Regions from separate parts of the Paenibacillus sp. JJ1722 genome, predicted to be linked through region 2. Evidence: riboswitches for the same ligand, from Rfam matches in the RefSeq annotation. Region 2 holds a riboswitch; each other region holds the start of a gene.
What was found. Region 2 has a riboswitch for cyclic di-AMP ahead of ACM1ND_RS00140 (3D domain-containing protein). Riboswitches for the same ligand answer to the same signal wherever they lie in the genome.

Region 1 (5,463 bases), 1.5 Mb from region 2:
GGGGAACCGCTTAGTGAGGCGGAAAGAAATTTTATACTTGAGTATATTGAATTTACCCGCTTTCGTAAAGAGAAAAACCAGCGCAATTCTACTATGAGGTAATGGTTGCTTAGGATTTGATGAGGATTACTAATGAGTAAGGCTTGAAAAATGAAAATTATTTCAGAAAAAGTTACTGTGTCGGAGGGGAAACATTTTGGGAGATCAAACTATTTATCAGCGGATTGAAGCTTTGATTAAGGATCGCGGAATGACCAAGAAGGCATTTTGTGAAAAACTTAAAATCAGTTCAGGGAATCTCGGTGATTGGAGAAGGGGTAAAACAACGCCGGGTACCACCCATTTGATTCAGATTTCGGACTTTTTTAATGTATCGCTCGATTGGTTAATGAAAGGGATTAAGCCAGGAGAAGGCGTACTTCAGGAGCAGAAGGCTGCTTATTTTTTTGGAGTGATGGGGCCACTGAATTGCCAGGCAGAAGATCTTGAGACGGAAGAACAGAATTTTATTTTAGAATATGTTGAATTTGCAAAATACCGTAAGCAAAAAAGTGAGAAGGATAAAACAAAGCCGGAATAATTTTTTGGCTAAAGATCGTCTGGGTTGAAGACCCGTAAACGAACGAGTGGGGTTCGCTTTACGGGTCTATTTGGTTTCTTGGTGATATGGAATGACCTATATGTAACTGGAATGCTTGTTAGGTTTAGAGTGCGGTGCCTCCTTATAGTCATTATCGTCGATGTTCAGAATTGCAGCAACTTGTTTTCTGTACCTTTGTGCTTTGCGGGTGCCGTGAATCAGATTGGACAAGCGTGAAGGCGGAATATTGTGTGTCTCACAAAATGTTTTCTGATCCAGTCGAAGTTCGACAAGCCGTTGTTTGATGGCCCACCCGAAGGAGGTGACAGGCATTTTGTTATTCAAGAGAAATCGCCCCTTACGGATTCTTGCGGAATAATTGGTGTGTTATAATAATCATCAGTAAACATGTTAGAATTAACCATCTAACACTATGATACACTTTTATACGTGTTTTTACAATCGTAAATGCGTCATTTTGTTGAATTAATTACTTAATTAAGTGCTAGGTGGTTCTGATAATCCGTCTAGAGTCTGCTAATGGTGTGAATTGCGATTATATGTGGATAAAAAACACTCTGCCACCTGAGGAAAGGGACAGAGTGTTTTTGGTGTTGTGACCACATTGGCGAAACGACGCATCAGGGGGATGCTGGAAGGCGTTTGAATAGACCTGAGGAGGAAAACAGTCTAGGTTCATCCAATTGGTTATTATGGCTCATATAAAGAGGTAGAGTGATGTAGGAGCTGGACCAATGTCTGTGAAGAAAGCGACGCTGAGATGCAGTTGGCTCAGGTTGGTTAAGCTTCTTCCAGGCAGAGAGGAGCTCGCTTGTCATACGCTCCATAAGAGGGTTCTTTTCCTCATAAGGAGGATTGAGTAGTTTGAAGGCATCTTCCACACAGAAGGACACCGCTGCGCTAAGATAGCCGTGAACGGTCTGTTCTACATCGTTTCCGAGGAGGAAGTTAATCCAGGTGTGAACGGTAGCGAGTGTGCCAATCGCATTGTATTGAATGAGTATAGATTCCAACTGGTCAAATTCAAGCCAAGGATAAAGAGCCTTAGCGAGCTTGAGCAGACGCTGACCGGATAGACGAAACTCCTTCACATGCTGCCAGGAGGGACGTTGGGTATGCAGCATCTTATCAATGAGGGCGATCCGCCAACTGTCATTCTGCTGGATGGCGACATACAGACTTTTGATAGCCATGCCGTCAACGGTTGTAAATTGAGGATACAAATCATCCAGCATGTAATGTTCCAGGTCTTGTAGACTGTTCAAATGTCCGTTACGCGATAGTTTCTCCAGTCCGTTAAAACGGGTAAAGCCACCAACAGGTAGGGAAGGGTCCAACAATAATGCATAGTTCAGCAAGCGGTTGCCTTTATGCAAGGTGGTTCGCCTCCTCGAAGTGAATCCTTATGTCATGTTATGTTATTTTACTTTTTACTTGGGGATAACGAAAAATATTCGAAATATATGTAATATATATTTACATTTAAATAGCTTTTGTGTCAAATCAAATATTCTTATCGCTCATACATGTTAGTTAAAATAACATATAAAATAATTATTATATTTTTGTTTACAAATAGTTGAAGAGAGAGTATAATAAATCTGTTGCCTCATTACATTATGATTTGCGGTCGTGGTGGAATGGCAGACACGCTATCTTGAGGGGGTAGTGGGCGTACGCCCGTGGAGGTTCGAGTCCTCTCGACCGCATTATATGCAAGACTCAGTTAAAAAAGCATCCTGACACGGTTTACGTGAAGGGATGCTTTTTTTGTTAAGCATTTTTCGTTATATCCTTTAGCCACAGAAGCAACGGTAGACAATAGGTCATTTATTAACTGTGATAAAGAAGGATGTCAGTTTTGCTGCAAAAGCTTCTCTATATCTCCCGCCAGCTTATCTGGAGTGGTTTGCGGTGCATAGCGCTTAAATACGTTACCTTCTCGTGTAATTAAGAATTTAGTAAAATTCCATTTGATCGCTTTGGACCCTAATACCCCCGGAGCAGTTTGGGTCAGGTAACGAAATAAGGGGTGCGCTTGATCGCCATTGACATCTGTCTTGGCGAACATCGGAAAGGTAACACCATAATTGATCTGGCAAAACTCGGAAATCTCCTCGCTGGAACCTGGCTCTTGTTTGGCAAATTGGTTGCTGGGAAATCCCAAAATTTCGAGCCCCTGTTCATGGTACTGGTCATATAGCTCTTGTAGCGCTTTGTATTGGGGGGTTAACCCACATTTGCTGGCAGTGTTCACGATAAGCAGAACGTTCCCTTCATATGTGGATAACGGAATTTGTTTCCCTTGCAGGGTGTGCGCATCATATTCATAAACGGTCATAGTATCTCTCCTTATTCAATATTCAGCAATTAAATTGTAAGCAATTAAAATCGAGGTTGCAAGTTTTGAAAAGCTGTATCAAGCCTTTAGCCGCTGTAAAATCGTATTTTGTTCAAAACAGTAAATCGCACCGCAAATGGAGCGAATTAAGGTGTTTCTTCTTATAAAAGCGGGTTCAATCGGTGTTTAGCTGGTACATATAGCGTATTTTCTTCTCTTTTTACAAAAAAAGGCCAAAAACGCCCTACCCTACGCCAATATTGACATGCTTGTCATTTTCGAAAAGGGATGAAAAACAGAGATTGAAGGAGCTGTGAGAAGCATAGTTGCATTGTAAGCGCTATTATTAATATCCTAGGCTCTAAAGGCCGATTTATAACCCCGCAGTTGAGCTTTACAGTCTTCCATGCGCGGGTGTATGATTCAAGACGTAATTTCAAATTAACTTGAATGAAGCAACAACGAAATGTCTATAGCGCTGAATTTTGCAGTTGCAAAAGCGGGGGAACCAATCGAGATTGTACGGCTTCGGAAGCCGTGTGTCTCATGGGGTGAATTTTCAGGTCAAGTGCCAGAAATAGGGCGACTCTCACGTCCGAATCCGACAGCTAACCTCGTAAGCGTACAGGGAGAGGCAACAAACCGCCGTGTGCAGCCATGGTTTATTTTATCATGGATATGTAAGAAGCCGGAGGAAAGCCTTTTTCCTTCGGCTTCTTTTTGTTGTCTTTTTATACCGGGAGAGGAGCTACTGATGGAAGGTCGGTTAATTATTGTCACTGCACCGAATGAAGCGGGCAGAAGTTTTGTGAAATTGCTTATTTTCAAAAAATTGGCGTTTGCAGTTCTCACGAATAGCGCCCAGGAGGAACGACAGCTCAAAAAAATGGGTGTGGAGCACATTGTCCGCATCAATACCATGCAAGCAGGAAAATGGAATTTTCCAAAAAAAGAAATTGGTAGTGTGTATTTGTTCGAGAACAGCTTGAATCTGACGTGCCGTTTCCTGCAAATATGTCGGCCGCTAACATCGGAATCGATCTATGTTATTACGCACGGCTGTAATCCACAAGGAATTTATCGGGGATTGGGAGCGGATCATGTGATCTACACATTGAACGGAGAGGTGGGTTTTCTGCTGAACGGATAAGCACTTATAACATAGTTGTTTTATGATTTTATGATCAAATAAGAATGGCGATCTGAGGACCGATACGGAGGGTATAAACATGATGGATATATACATGCTGCTCGTCATGGCTGTGAGTTATGGAGTGATACTGCTGTTTGTACGCTGGTGTGATGCGCAGACCTCTAAAGGAGGACGAAGAGGATGATCGTTATACTTGGACTTACGGCTATTGTGTTTATGTATTTAATCTACGCACTCCTGAACCCTGAAAAGTTCTAATCAGCTATAGGGGATAGAGCGGGCGGGAACAACAGATCTGAATATTAAGCATCATAGGTAGCAGGTTTTCGCAAACGTGTGCACACGTTTGGTGCTCTGGAAGCAGGTCTGTTGTTCCAAACGCAGGAGCATTTTGAAGGAGGAATAAAGGATGGAGCTGCTTCAAATTGGAATTGTGATCGTCATATTGCTGCTCTTGGTAAAGCCAGTGGGCACCTATATGTATCATGTATTCTCGAATGAACCCAATCGGACGGATCGGATTTTTGGCGGAACAGAAAAGCTGATTTATAAGATAGTAGGATTGAAGAAGCTGGAGAGCATGCGTTGGACTACGTATGTTATGAGTTTCATTGCAACGAATGTCGTGCTTGTGGCGATCAGCTACTTGCTGTTGCGTTTACAGGGAATGCTTCCCGGTAATCCGGCTGGAAACAGTAATATGGAAGCATCACTAGCTTTTAATACGGTAATCAGCTTTATGACGAATACGAATCTCCAACATTATAGCGGAGAAAGCGGGCTTACGTATCTGACACAGATGGCGTTCGTCACGATGATGATGTTCACTTCGGCTGCTTCCGGTTTTGCGGTTGCTGCGGCTTTTATGAGAGGATTGACGCGGCGCGGTGAAGGGATGGGCAATTTCTTTCAAGATTTTATTAAAGCCATTATAAGGATTTTCCTGCCGCTGGCCTTTGTGCTTACGCTGGTGCTGGTTGGATTGAAGGTACCACAGACGCTACAGCCTACGGCGGATCTTACGACGCTGAGCGGAACACAGCAGCAGATTTCTATGGGGCCCATTGCTTCTCTGGAGTCCATCAAGCATTTGGGGACGAATGGAGGCGGTTATGCGGGAGCTAACTCTGCGCATCCTTTTGAAAATCCAAGTCCTTGGACGAACGTGCTGGAAATTTTGGCAATGTGGGTAATGCCGGCTTCGTTGCCGTATACCTTTGGACTGTTTGCCCGTAATCGTAAGCAGGGCTGGATTATTTTTAGCTCCATGATGGTATTGTTTCTTATTTTTCTATCTATTACGTACGTGTCTGAAAAGACAGGTAACCCGTTAATCCAGACACTGGGTGTGGATGCTTCTCAAGGAAG
Region 2 (5,463 bases):
GATTAAGAGACTCACCAGCCTTAATATGGGCCTGCTGAGTCTTACCGCTAATCTGGTCTGCAGGCACTCTGACCAGATCGTTCACTGGGGAATCGGCCAGCAGCCGAAATTCTATTCCCTTAATGATCGCTTTATCCCGCTGGATGTCCTCAACACGAAACGTGACATCTCCGCCGTACGATTTCCGAACGACCAAGTCTCCTAAACTCATCACACTGTATCACCCCTCCTATATCGTATGGGTGAATGCACAGTTTGGTTCCAGCTTAGGATATACCTGCCTCCAACAGCACAGCGCTGAGACGCGCAAATTCCTCAATACTTAGCGTTTCTCCTCGACGGGAGGGTTCAATACCAGCTTGTTGCAACAACGGCTCCAGCGTGTCCCTGTTCTCTTTGGTGAAGAAACGGCTTTTTAAGTTATTGGAAATGGTTTTACGACGCTGGGCAAAAGCAGCATGAACCACTTCAAAGAAATGCTTCTCATCCACCACTTCCACTGGAGGGGCTTCCCGTACACGCAACCGGATGACTGCAGACTCCACATTCGGCTGGGGAATAAATACTGTATTCGGCACAATACAGACTAATTCAGGTTCGCTGTAATATTGCACCGCAATGCTCAGGCTGCCGTAATCCTTCGTTCCAGGAGACGCAGCCATACGCTCAGCCACTTCTTTTTGGATCATAACGACGATATTCTCCAAAGGGAGCTTGTCCTCCAGCAGCCTCATCAGAATCGGTGTAGTAACGTAGTACGGCAGATTAGCCACGACACTTACCTTGCTCACGTCTGCAAAATCGGCTGCGAACACCTCGCGCAAATCCAGCTTCAACACGTCTCCATGACGTACCTTCACATGCTCATAAGGGGCCAACACTTCTTCGAGAATTGGCAGCAGCCGCTGGTCAATCTCGACAGCGGTAACTGCCTTGGCCGATTGGGCCAGCTTCTCGGTCAAAGCACCAATCCCAGGACCGATCTCAAGTGCGCCCTTCGTCTCATCCAATCCGGCAGCATTTACAATCTTATTGAGAATATTCTGATCAATCAAGAAATTTTGTCCCAAACTCTTTTTGAACGAAAAACCGTGCCGTTGAATAATGTCCTTCGTACGCCGCGGTGTTGCTATATCTTGAATCCCTGTCATACGGATATCACAATCCTTCACTTTCAATTTGTGCCAGCGCCCCGGCAAATTCCTCGCGGCTGATCTGAAATACAGAGAGCCGTTTATGTAGCTGCTTTCCGTTACAATAACCAATACCCAGCACATTCCCTAAGGCCATACGGCGTGCAGCAGCATTGGGGTGGGTGATGAGTCCAGCATCAATCAGGTCCGCCCACTCAATCAGCGGGTCGGCGCCTTCCACTGTCGTATGGACCCGTGCAAGAGCGTGTCTGATCGCTTCCGGTGAGGCATTCTCCACGCCAATATCTCCTTTGCGCGTCGCTTCTGCCTCGGGTATAAAGGCCTGCTTGCAGCCGGGTACCTTGGAAGCGATAATCTTACGGATGCGCTCCCCTGCATGATCGGGATCGGTTAAAATGATGACCCCCCGCCGCTCCTGCGCCAATGCAATTTTACGCAGCGTCATTTTATTAATGGCGGAGCCGCCAGTTTCTATCGTATCCGCTTCAACAGCGCGGCGAATGGCCACCGTATCATCCCGGCCCTCTACCACGATCACTTCCTTGATCATTTGCGTTTCCCTCCACTGCTACACAGCAAGCTATATTTATCTTTCCCTGCTTTTGAAAACAAAATAAGAAGAGGATATCCTCTTCTTAGCATGGCATAACTATGTTGTTAATACTATCGCATTGCCCTCAACATACACAACCTGTTTTAGTTGATTTCAGGCTTTACCGGTCCGATAACATAAACGGTTTTACCGTGCTTACGACCAAATTGGTTGGCTCGGCTCAAACTCTCATAATACACATCGATTTTGTGGCCTTTAATCGCGCCACCGGTATCCTCCGCACGGCGGAAGCCCACCCCTTCGATATACACCCACCAGCCGATTGGAATTACACTCGGATCGACCGCGATGGTGCGTCCTTCCGTGACACGTGCGCCGGATGCAGTACGTGTACCGATACCTGGCTCCTGTGAGGAATACGCCGTCATGGAGACATTTTGTAAAACTTTGCTATATTTAAAATTGACGCCTGCTTTACGGACAGCACTGCCCGAACTAACCGTTGTTGCCTTAACCGCATCATTGGGACCGACGGAAGCAGCCAGAACGACCGGTTTTTTCTTCGTTCCTACTGCAATGACTTTATCCACACGGTTCTGTGCAACTTCCTTGTTAACCAGCTGTTTGGATACCAACTTTCCATCATGATATACCTTTTGAACGTGCTGGACGACCACACCCGATTTGCCGCTTTGAATGACCCGATTATCGCCTTTATAAAGACTCGGATCGGCCGTTTTGATGACCTGATAAGGCACCTGTTTTTTCTGTTCGACCTGCTGTTTCTTCACACGGACGATTTTTATGTCCATGTTAGACGAAACAGAGGCATCCAACGCAGGATAAACTTTATCCGTTGATGATAATTTATAGCCCGAGGTACGAATGGCACCTTCTACTGTATTTTCTGTTGTGTACAGCTTTTTCGTCTCATTGCCTGAAGATACTTTGACTTGATTGGCACGTTTAATGACTACGCGATCGCCATCCTGTATTGCTCCATTTAGCGGCATGGAAACTGTATCATGCGGCTGAAGTGAAATGGAATGCTCGCTCAGCAAATCTTGAAGCTTGGATTCCCGGGTTTCTACCGCAGACGCCTTGCCATCGATGACAAAAAAGACTTGTTTTTTAGATTGCGTGTACATCAGAATTGAAATCATAATCGTTAGCGCGATTAGAAAAATAGCAACCAAAGCAGCCTGGCGCACATTCTCTTGCTTCCAACGCAATACGTAAGACATGCTGGATGAGCGTGACTCATGGGTATCCTTTTTTTGGAAAATGCCCATTTCCTCCGTCCTCCTTACATAGCCCGCCGTCTGGAGTAAGACATAGTTGAGATTTGACGTGACTATAACAGATTTTCTACAAGACAAGCCCAAACTGCGACTGTCCTGCACCATGTACCCGTCTTCGCGGCATGCTGTCCTCCCCTGTTTAACCACAGTATGATGACAGATTTTCTTTTATTCACAACAAAAAAAGCCAGAGAAAGAGACTAGAGAGCTCTTTCGTGGCTTCCGGCATGTGTGAATATGCGGGAAAACTCATGCACGAGATGGCTTCTCTCTTGTTACGCTTACGGGGTTAGCTGTCGGGTTCGGACGTAGAGAGTCGCCCTAGCTTGGGTCAACCGCTCATGGCGGTCGCCTTCACATTCACCCCGAAGACCCAGAAAGAAATCGAAATACGGCTCCTCCACCTATTCAATCCCATCCGGGGAAAGAATTTCGGTCGAGCCGGCTGGCGGAAGAGACGTTCCCTTCTTGCACATATGCCGGACGTACTGTAAGCCATATCGGTTCCCCCGTTCCCTGTAAAAGGGACTCAGCGAGACTGGTTCATGAAATGACTTGTTGATGTTTACATTCAAACAACAATTCACTGAAAAGATGATATCCTGTTTCTATGCATGTTGTAAAGCAGGTTTCAAGTACATTTTTTAAAATATTCGGTTAAAATATTGTAATATTCTCGAGTTTCCTGCAACAAATTCATGATTAGCTTCGTCTATCTCTTTATTTTGATCGATTTCTTCACTTTTTCATTGAATGTCAAATCGTTCCAGGGCATTTTGGGTCGTTATTGACACTAATTCCTCCACTGTAATCCCTTTGATTTGGGCTGCAGCCTCTGCTACCAGTCTCACATGTGCAGACTCATTTCGCTTCCCACGAAACGGATGAGGCGTCAGATAGGGAGCATCAGTTTCAATGAGCAGACGGTCCAGCGGCACCTGTGCGAGCACCTCTTTTGGCTGCTTGGCATTTTTGAACGTTATTGGACCACCGAAGGAAAGGTGAAATCCCATATCCAGCACCATTTTGGCTGTCTCCCAGCTACCCGAAAAGGAGTGCATGACTCCTCCAATCTCACTCGCTTTTTCCTCGCGCAATATCCTAACAATATCTTCATGTGCATCCCGGTTATGAATAACAATGGGCATTTTGAGCTCACGAGCCAGACCAATTTGATTTCGAAACACCCGATGCTGCACATCCTTCGGTGATGTATCCCAATAATAATCCAGACCGATCTCTCCGATGGCTACAACCTTTTTATGACTGCATAACGATGCAATCCATTCTAGATCGCCCTCCTGCATTGTAATAGCATCCTGCGGATGCCATCCAACTGCCGCATAAATAAAATCATACGTCTCGGCCAATTTCATAGTGGATGGAATGGTCTCACGATTAAATCCGATATTGATCATCCGTGTTACTCCTGATTCGACAGCACGTGATATAACTTCTTCACGATCTTCGTCAAATTGTGGCGCATCCAAGTGAGTATGAGTGTCGAATAAATCCAAGGTTTACATCTCCTTTTTTTACTTACATTTCTATATAGTTGTCTATTCTTTGACAAAATAATTCCTTATTTCGGCAGGAAGCCTGTCTTTTACCGCGTTCAATTTATTCTGGGGAAAATACATATGATATTTTCCTCGGTGAATACCACTTATTGAGCGCACAATTTCCGAAACTTCGGATATTTCACTCACCTCGCCCTGACGTCCAAGCAGTAAAATCTGGTTGTCCGTCGAGCCACCCTGCCGAAACACATCATAAGGAAGATCTGTCGGAAAATCAATTTCAAAATCATATTCAGGGTGCAAACCAGCCTCTTTCAAAGTTTCTCTAATACTGTCAATGGTATCTGTATCCATATTTTCAATCTCTACATATTTATACAATCTACGGTCCATAAAACGGCTGCTCAAATCACTTAAAATCTCGTCCTTTTCTCGTTTCCACTGGCTAAATACGGTCTGGATTAATGACTCGTCGAGCATCAGATATTGCTCTACTGTAAGCTCTCCTTTCAACAGATCCGGCAGCGGGTCCAGCAGAAAACCAAACTCATATCCGTTTTTAAACAATTCCTTTGCTCGCTTGAAAATTTTACGTAAAAGGATTTCCGAGCTGCGTGTTACAGGATGAAAATAAATTTGCCAATACATCTGGTAGCGTGACATTAAATAATCTTCTACTGCATGCATGCCTGATTCCTTCACAACAATTCTCCCATTATGAGGACGTAGCAGTCGTAAAATACGATCCAAATCAATTGTGCCGTAGTTGACACCTGTCGAATGAGCATCCCGCAACAAATAATCCATACGGTCAGCATCTAGCGGACTGGTTACCAAGTTGACAACGATTGGCTTATCATACGTTTTGGCTATAACCGCAGCCACCTTTTGTGGAAGCTTGTCGTCGACTTGCCGTAGCACAGCGTTGATCTTCG
Region 3 (5,463 bases), 2.9 Mb from region 2:
ACGCAGGTTATCGGCTGCAGCTTTGTTCTGTTCGTAACCAGCTTTGAACTCATTCATTTTTTGTTCAGCAGATTTCTTTTCTTCCAGCGCGCGACGAGCCAGATCTACATTTTGTGCTTTTGCAGCGGTATGTGCCTGTTCTTCGCGTTTCTTTACCAAAGCAGCCTGTTCTTCGTATTGCTGTTTGAATCTCTTTTCAATAGCAATTTGAGCGGCTACCGCTTTCTCTGCATCTTCCAGGTCCTCTTGCATATCACGAATGTATTGATCCGTCATTTTAATTGGATCTTCTGCCTTGTCAATAATGGCATTAATGTTGGACATCGTAAGATCTCTTAATCGTTTGAAAATAGACATGTGAAGTTCCTCCTAGAGTTGAATGCTTAAATTTTAAGCTCTGTACACATGTTTACGCAAGCTTTGCAAAGAGGGTTTCAAAAATATCTAAAAGCCGCGCAAATAAGGCTCTGGGATGTCGGCCTGTACTTTTAGCTCCCGCGATGCATGCAACGCCCAATAGGGATCACGCAGCATGGCACGGCCTATTGCTACCAGATCAGCTTCTTTCTGCTGAACAACCCGACGGGCGTCCTCATAATCATCCAGTAAGCCAACAGCAATTACAGGTACATTCAGCTTTTCACGGATGGTATGAGCCAAATCCACCTGATAGCCGGCACGCGCAGACGGGCCTCCGCCAGAACCAATCGGACCCTCACCACCAGAAGAGATATGGAAAATGTCCACACCCGCATCACGATATCGTTCCCCTACGCCTGTTATGTATTTCACATTATATCCATCCTCGACGTATTCTTTGGCAGAAATCCGCATAAGCACAGGCATATCAGCAGGAAGAACCTCTTTAACAGCATGTATGACCTCAACACCGAACAGTGACAAATCCTGCCCATATTCATCTTCTCTGGCATTTGTTAAAGGCGAATGAAATTGATGGATCAGATAGCCGTGAGCGCCATGTATCTCGACCGTGTCAAAACCTGCTTCCACCGCGCGGCGCGCGCCTTCTTTGTATGCCTGAACCAGTTCCCTGACTTCAGCTGTCTTTAAGGCGTGCGGCTCTTTAAAGCGTTCGCTAAAAGGAATCGAGGAAGGACCCACAGGTTGCTCAGCATCTTCAGCCTTGCGTCCAGCGTGGCCTAGTTGAATGCCAATTTTGGCACCATACTTGTGAACTTCCTCTACAATCTTACGATATGCAGGAATATGTTCGTCACTCCAAATACCCAAATCACGATCTGTAATACGTCCATCTGGATGGACCGCTGTCATTTCCACAATAATAAGTCCAGTGCCTCCTACTGCCCGGCTCACATAATGGACATGATGCCAATCCGTTGGATTTCCGTCCTTGGCCTCCACGCTGTATTGGCACATCGGGGGCATGACAATCCGATTTTTTAAAGAAAGCCCCTTTAATTGATAAGGAGTAAACAAGTCGGTCACTTTTATCCATCCTTCCTTCAATTCCATGTCTGTATAATTATGAATTGCATCCCCATTATACACCAGCTGTCACGGTATACCGAATTCGTTGTAAGGCTAAAACTTGCGAAAATGCTCCTGTTTTCGGTCATGTTTAAGAGAATATGTACGTTTAGCTCCATCATCTTCATTGATAATCGTTTCATCGTGGACTTCTTTCCAGTCGTTTATGAGCCGAACTTGGTAACCAGCATATTTTTAATAGGACAGGTACATAATAGTCGAGAGCACCACTAGGTATCACTGCACGGAAAGGGGGGATACATATGCCGTACAGGGGAGTGTTGCCAGGCTTGGCACTGTTACTAGCATTTTCAAGTTTACCCGTTCACGCGGATGCGCCTCCCAACATCGGAACGCCCCATCCCAAGGAAGCAGCTGTTACTTCTTCTGTACAACAGAGCACAGATCGAGCAACTCCTACATTAGCAATGCTGCGAAAAAAACATGCGGACATTTTTAAAATGTGCGGCCCACACACCCGCCAAATTGCCCTAACCTTTGATGATGTGCCCGATTCTAGGTATACGCCGCAGGTTTTGGACGTATTACACGCCAATGGCATCAAAGCTACATTTTTCATCGTCGGTCACCGTGCGGAAAAGCATCCGGGGATCATACGCCGTATTATCCGTGAAGGCCATGCTATAGGAAACCATTCCTATACTCATCCGGATTTTAGGAAGGCCACACCAGAACGCTTTCGCAACCAGATTACAAAAACAGAACGTATTTTACAAGCCAGCGCAGGTTTTCGCCCCAAGTTGATTCGTCCACCCTACGGTGAAATCACGGAGCCTCAAATCCAGTGGGCACGTCGTCATGGCTACATGATTGTCAATTGGAATGTAGACTCTCTCGACTGGAAGGGACTAAGTAAAACACAAATTCAGCGCAATGTGATCCCAGCTACTGGGCCTGGCTCTATTATTTTAATGCACGCAGGTGGAGGTCAAAGTTCCAACTTGCAAGGCACTGTCCAAGCTCTGCCGGGTCTAATTCACTCTCTAAAAGCTAAGGGCTACAAATTTGTGACAGTCCCCCGGCTACTCCACACATCGGAACAGAAATAACCATATGTTTAGGATTGAGCTACAAGCTAAAGCAACGTAAAAAGGCTGTCTTACCAGCAGAAGTTTTCTGCTCGTCAAGACAGCCTTTTTTATGGATAGGACCTGATAAGAGTCTGACCCAGTTATATGCGGTAGGATACAGGCATTAAGTTTACATAATATATATTATGTTTAATTAAACCGTATATACGTATAATGCTATTTATCAATAACGTACAGCTTCACATTTTGAAATCCAAAGTCGTTCACAAATGATTTGTTGCCAGGAATAAAGATATCAATCCGTTTTCCTGTAATGGCGCTGCCCTGATCGCGAGCGACAGCTACAAAAGAATGATCCGGCAAACCTGGGTGGGAATAGCCTGTAACCAGCACTTTCGTGCCCATCGGAATGACGTTCGGGTCTACCGCAATTGTACCTAGTTTAAGCGGATTGCCGTAGTAGTCCACTGCTCCCCATTTACCATTCTCATCGGCTGCGGCAGAATACGCAGTAGCCTTAACGTCAACTATTTTGCTATAGTTAAATGTTTTGCCCCACGCTTCAATCGTTGGCCCCTCATTCGCTGGTGCTTTCTCCGTAAGAAGCTGCGGCTTCGAATCCGAAGCTACATTCACACTTTTTTCACCAGGTACCTTAATTTGCAGACCTGCATATATATTGTTAGAGGCAATGTTTGGGTTCGCCTTCGTCAGCTCGTCCACTGATACTCCATAACGTTGAGCAAGCAAAAAGAAGGTATCGCCATCTTTGGCAGTATGAAGCGAAGCAGCATCCGCTACTCCAGCTGTCTGTGCCAGCCCTGCAATGGCTGCGGCAAGCACCGCAAATTTCATGGTTTTTCCAATATGTTTTAGATGTTTCAAAGATATGTACCTCCTCTGTTATGCCTGCGAAGTTAGCTGTCGGATTCGGACTCAGGAGAAGCCCTATGCTTGTGCAATTCACCCCTAGGCATATTCCATATCGTCTTATGACGTTTCGGAAAGACTGCCGTTGTTACGTCCCCCGCACTTCCCATAGTTTGGGCCCAGCATTCAGCGTTTGTCATAACCGCATGCTGTCCCGGTAAGTTTTGGCTTACTGCATAATATCACAATTTTGTAACCTTATCCGCATGAAAATGTTGGGAACCTTGAACATCATACTATAATCGTTACAATTTTGCCACCAAGAAATCGATATTTGTTACGAAAATATGGTGAAATGGTGACAAAAAAAGAAAAAGCCCTCCGTCAAACGGAGGGCTTTTTTATAGCTCATATCAGCACTTTCTTACAATACTTTGGCAAGAAAATCACGGGTGCGATCATGGCTTGGAGTACCAAATACCTGCTCTGGTGTACCTTGTTCCACAATTTGACCGTTATCCATAAAGATGATTCGATCGCCTACCTCGCGGGCAAAGCCCATTTCATGCGTCACGATTACCATGGTCATGCCGCCTTCGGCGAGCTTCTTCATTACATCCAGAACCTCTCCAACCATTTCAGGGTCCAATGCAGAAGTCGGCTCATCGAACAGCATTACGTGCGGCTGCATGGCCAAAGCACGCGCAATCGCAATACGTTGCTTCTGACCACCGGATAGCTGGTTCGGATAGGTATTCTTCTTATCCTCAAGCCCTACGGTACGCAGGAGTTCTAGCGCAATTTTTTCCGCTTCCTTCCCTGACTGTCTTCTAACCTGCGTTGGTGCAAGCGTCAGGTTCTGCAACACTGTTTTATGCGGGAACAGATTAAAATGCTGGAACACCATCCCCATCTTCTCCCGGGTTACATTAATATTATGACCACGAGCTGTAATCGGCTCGCCCTCAAACAAAATCTCCCCGTCCGTAGGCTGTTCTAGCAGATTCATGCAACGTAAAAACGTACTCTTCCCCGAACCGCTGGGACCGATGATGACGACGACTTCACCTTTGGCGATATCTATATCAATGCCTTTTAAAATCTCATTCTTGCCGAACGATTTACGCAGTTGTTTAACGGTGATCACTGGCTCTCAACTTCCTTTCCCATAAACCCAGCAGCTTAGACAAGCTGAATGTCATTACAAAATAAATAGCGGCTGCGATTACGAACGGACTTAATCCTTCGTAGGTAATGTTCTTAATGACCTGGGCCTGATACATAATATCCACCATCCCAATGGTCGAAATAATGGATGATTCTTTAATGATCGTAATAAACTCATTACCGATAGCAGGCAAAATAGATTTAAACGCTTGCGGCAAAATGACATGACGCATAGCTTTGCCTCGTCCCATACCCAATGAACGGGCAGCCTCCATCTGTCCACGGTCTACTGCCTGGATACCTGCACGGAAAATTTCAGCCAGATATGCCGAGCTATTCAGAGACAATGTGATTATACCAGACTGGAGTGGAGTAAAATTGACACCCAGCGTCAAAGCAACCCCGTAGTGAATAATCATGAGTTGCACCAGCATAGGTGTGCCACGCAGTATCTCTACATAAGTGGTACCTAACCACTCAATGATGCGTACTCCACTCATACGTAGCAAGGATATGATCAGACCAATGATGAATCCGAACAGTACTCCGAGCGCAGACAGCAACAAGGTGTAGCCGATACCCGTAGCGTATAAACTGCGGTATTTCCAAAAAATATCTACAATGTTATTAGAAGAAACCTGACGATCCGCAGAAAGTGCACTCGCTTCCGTGGAAAACTTCTCAATCGACCCGTCTGCTTTCAGGCGAGCCAACGTTTTATTTACAGAAGCAAGCAATTCTGCATTCCCTTTACGGATACCCACAGCTGTTTCTGCTCCCGCATCCTCAGGCACAGCCTTGGCAAGGGTTACGGTACCGTCTAACGTGTATCCTTTAGCAACCGTATCTTCGATCACGACAGCGT

Region 1: linked by a shared signal. The riboswitch ahead of ACM1ND_RS06865 (hypothetical protein) and the one ahead of ACM1ND_RS00140 (3D domain-containing protein) in region 2 are both predicted to bind cyclic di-AMP.
Region 3: linked by a shared signal. The riboswitch ahead of ACM1ND_RS14355 (3D domain-containing protein) and the one ahead of ACM1ND_RS00140 (3D domain-containing protein) in region 2 are both predicted to bind cyclic di-AMP.

What each region holds. Positions count from the first base shown of each region.
Region 1 is NZ_CP182500.1:1,542,680-1,548,142, forward strand. Features, by position in the region: gene ACM1ND_RS06835 (helix-turn-helix domain-containing protein) at 1-102, shown strand, start outside; gene ACM1ND_RS06840 (helix-turn-helix domain-containing protein) at 197-580, shown strand; gene ACM1ND_RS06845 (hypothetical protein) at 677-925, opposite strand; gene ACM1ND_RS06850 (urease accessory protein UreF) at 1,222-1,959, opposite strand; tRNA gene ACM1ND_RS06855 (tRNA-Leu) at 2,228-2,310, shown strand; gene ACM1ND_RS06860 (glutathione peroxidase) at 2,457-2,942, opposite strand; cyclic di-AMP (ydaO/yuaA leader) riboswitch at 3,409-3,581, shown strand; gene ACM1ND_RS06865 (hypothetical protein) at 3,697-4,092, shown strand; gene ACM1ND_RS06870 (potassium-transporting ATPase subunit F) at 4,276-4,353, shown strand; gene kdpA (potassium-transporting ATPase subunit KdpA) at 4,505-5,463, shown strand, end outside.
Region 2 is NZ_CP182500.1:28,067-33,529, reverse strand. Features, by position in the region: gene yabG (sporulation peptidase YabG) at 1-211, opposite strand, end outside; gene rsmA (16S rRNA (adenine(1518)-N(6)/adenine(1519)-N(6))-dimethyltransferase RsmA) at 267-1,151, opposite strand; gene rnmV (ribonuclease M5) at 1,159-1,704, opposite strand; gene ACM1ND_RS00140 (3D domain-containing protein) at 1,851-2,999, opposite strand; cyclic di-AMP (ydaO/yuaA leader) riboswitch at 3,271-3,553, opposite strand; gene ACM1ND_RS00135 (TatD family hydrolase) at 3,755-4,525, opposite strand; gene ACM1ND_RS00130 (HD domain-containing protein) at 4,568-5,463, opposite strand, start outside.
Region 3 is NZ_CP182500.1:3,271,663-3,277,125, forward strand. Features, by position in the region: gene ACM1ND_RS14340 (PspA/IM30 family protein) at 1-357, opposite strand, end outside; gene ACM1ND_RS14345 (NADH:flavin oxidoreductase/NADH oxidase) at 445-1,467, opposite strand; gene ACM1ND_RS14350 (polysaccharide deacetylase family protein) at 1,773-2,579, shown strand; gene ACM1ND_RS14355 (3D domain-containing protein) at 2,778-3,446, opposite strand; cyclic di-AMP (ydaO/yuaA leader) riboswitch at 3,453-3,621, opposite strand; gene ACM1ND_RS14360 (amino acid ABC transporter ATP-binding protein) at 3,856-4,578, opposite strand; gene ACM1ND_RS14365 (ABC transporter substrate-binding protein/permease) at 4,565-5,463, opposite strand, start outside.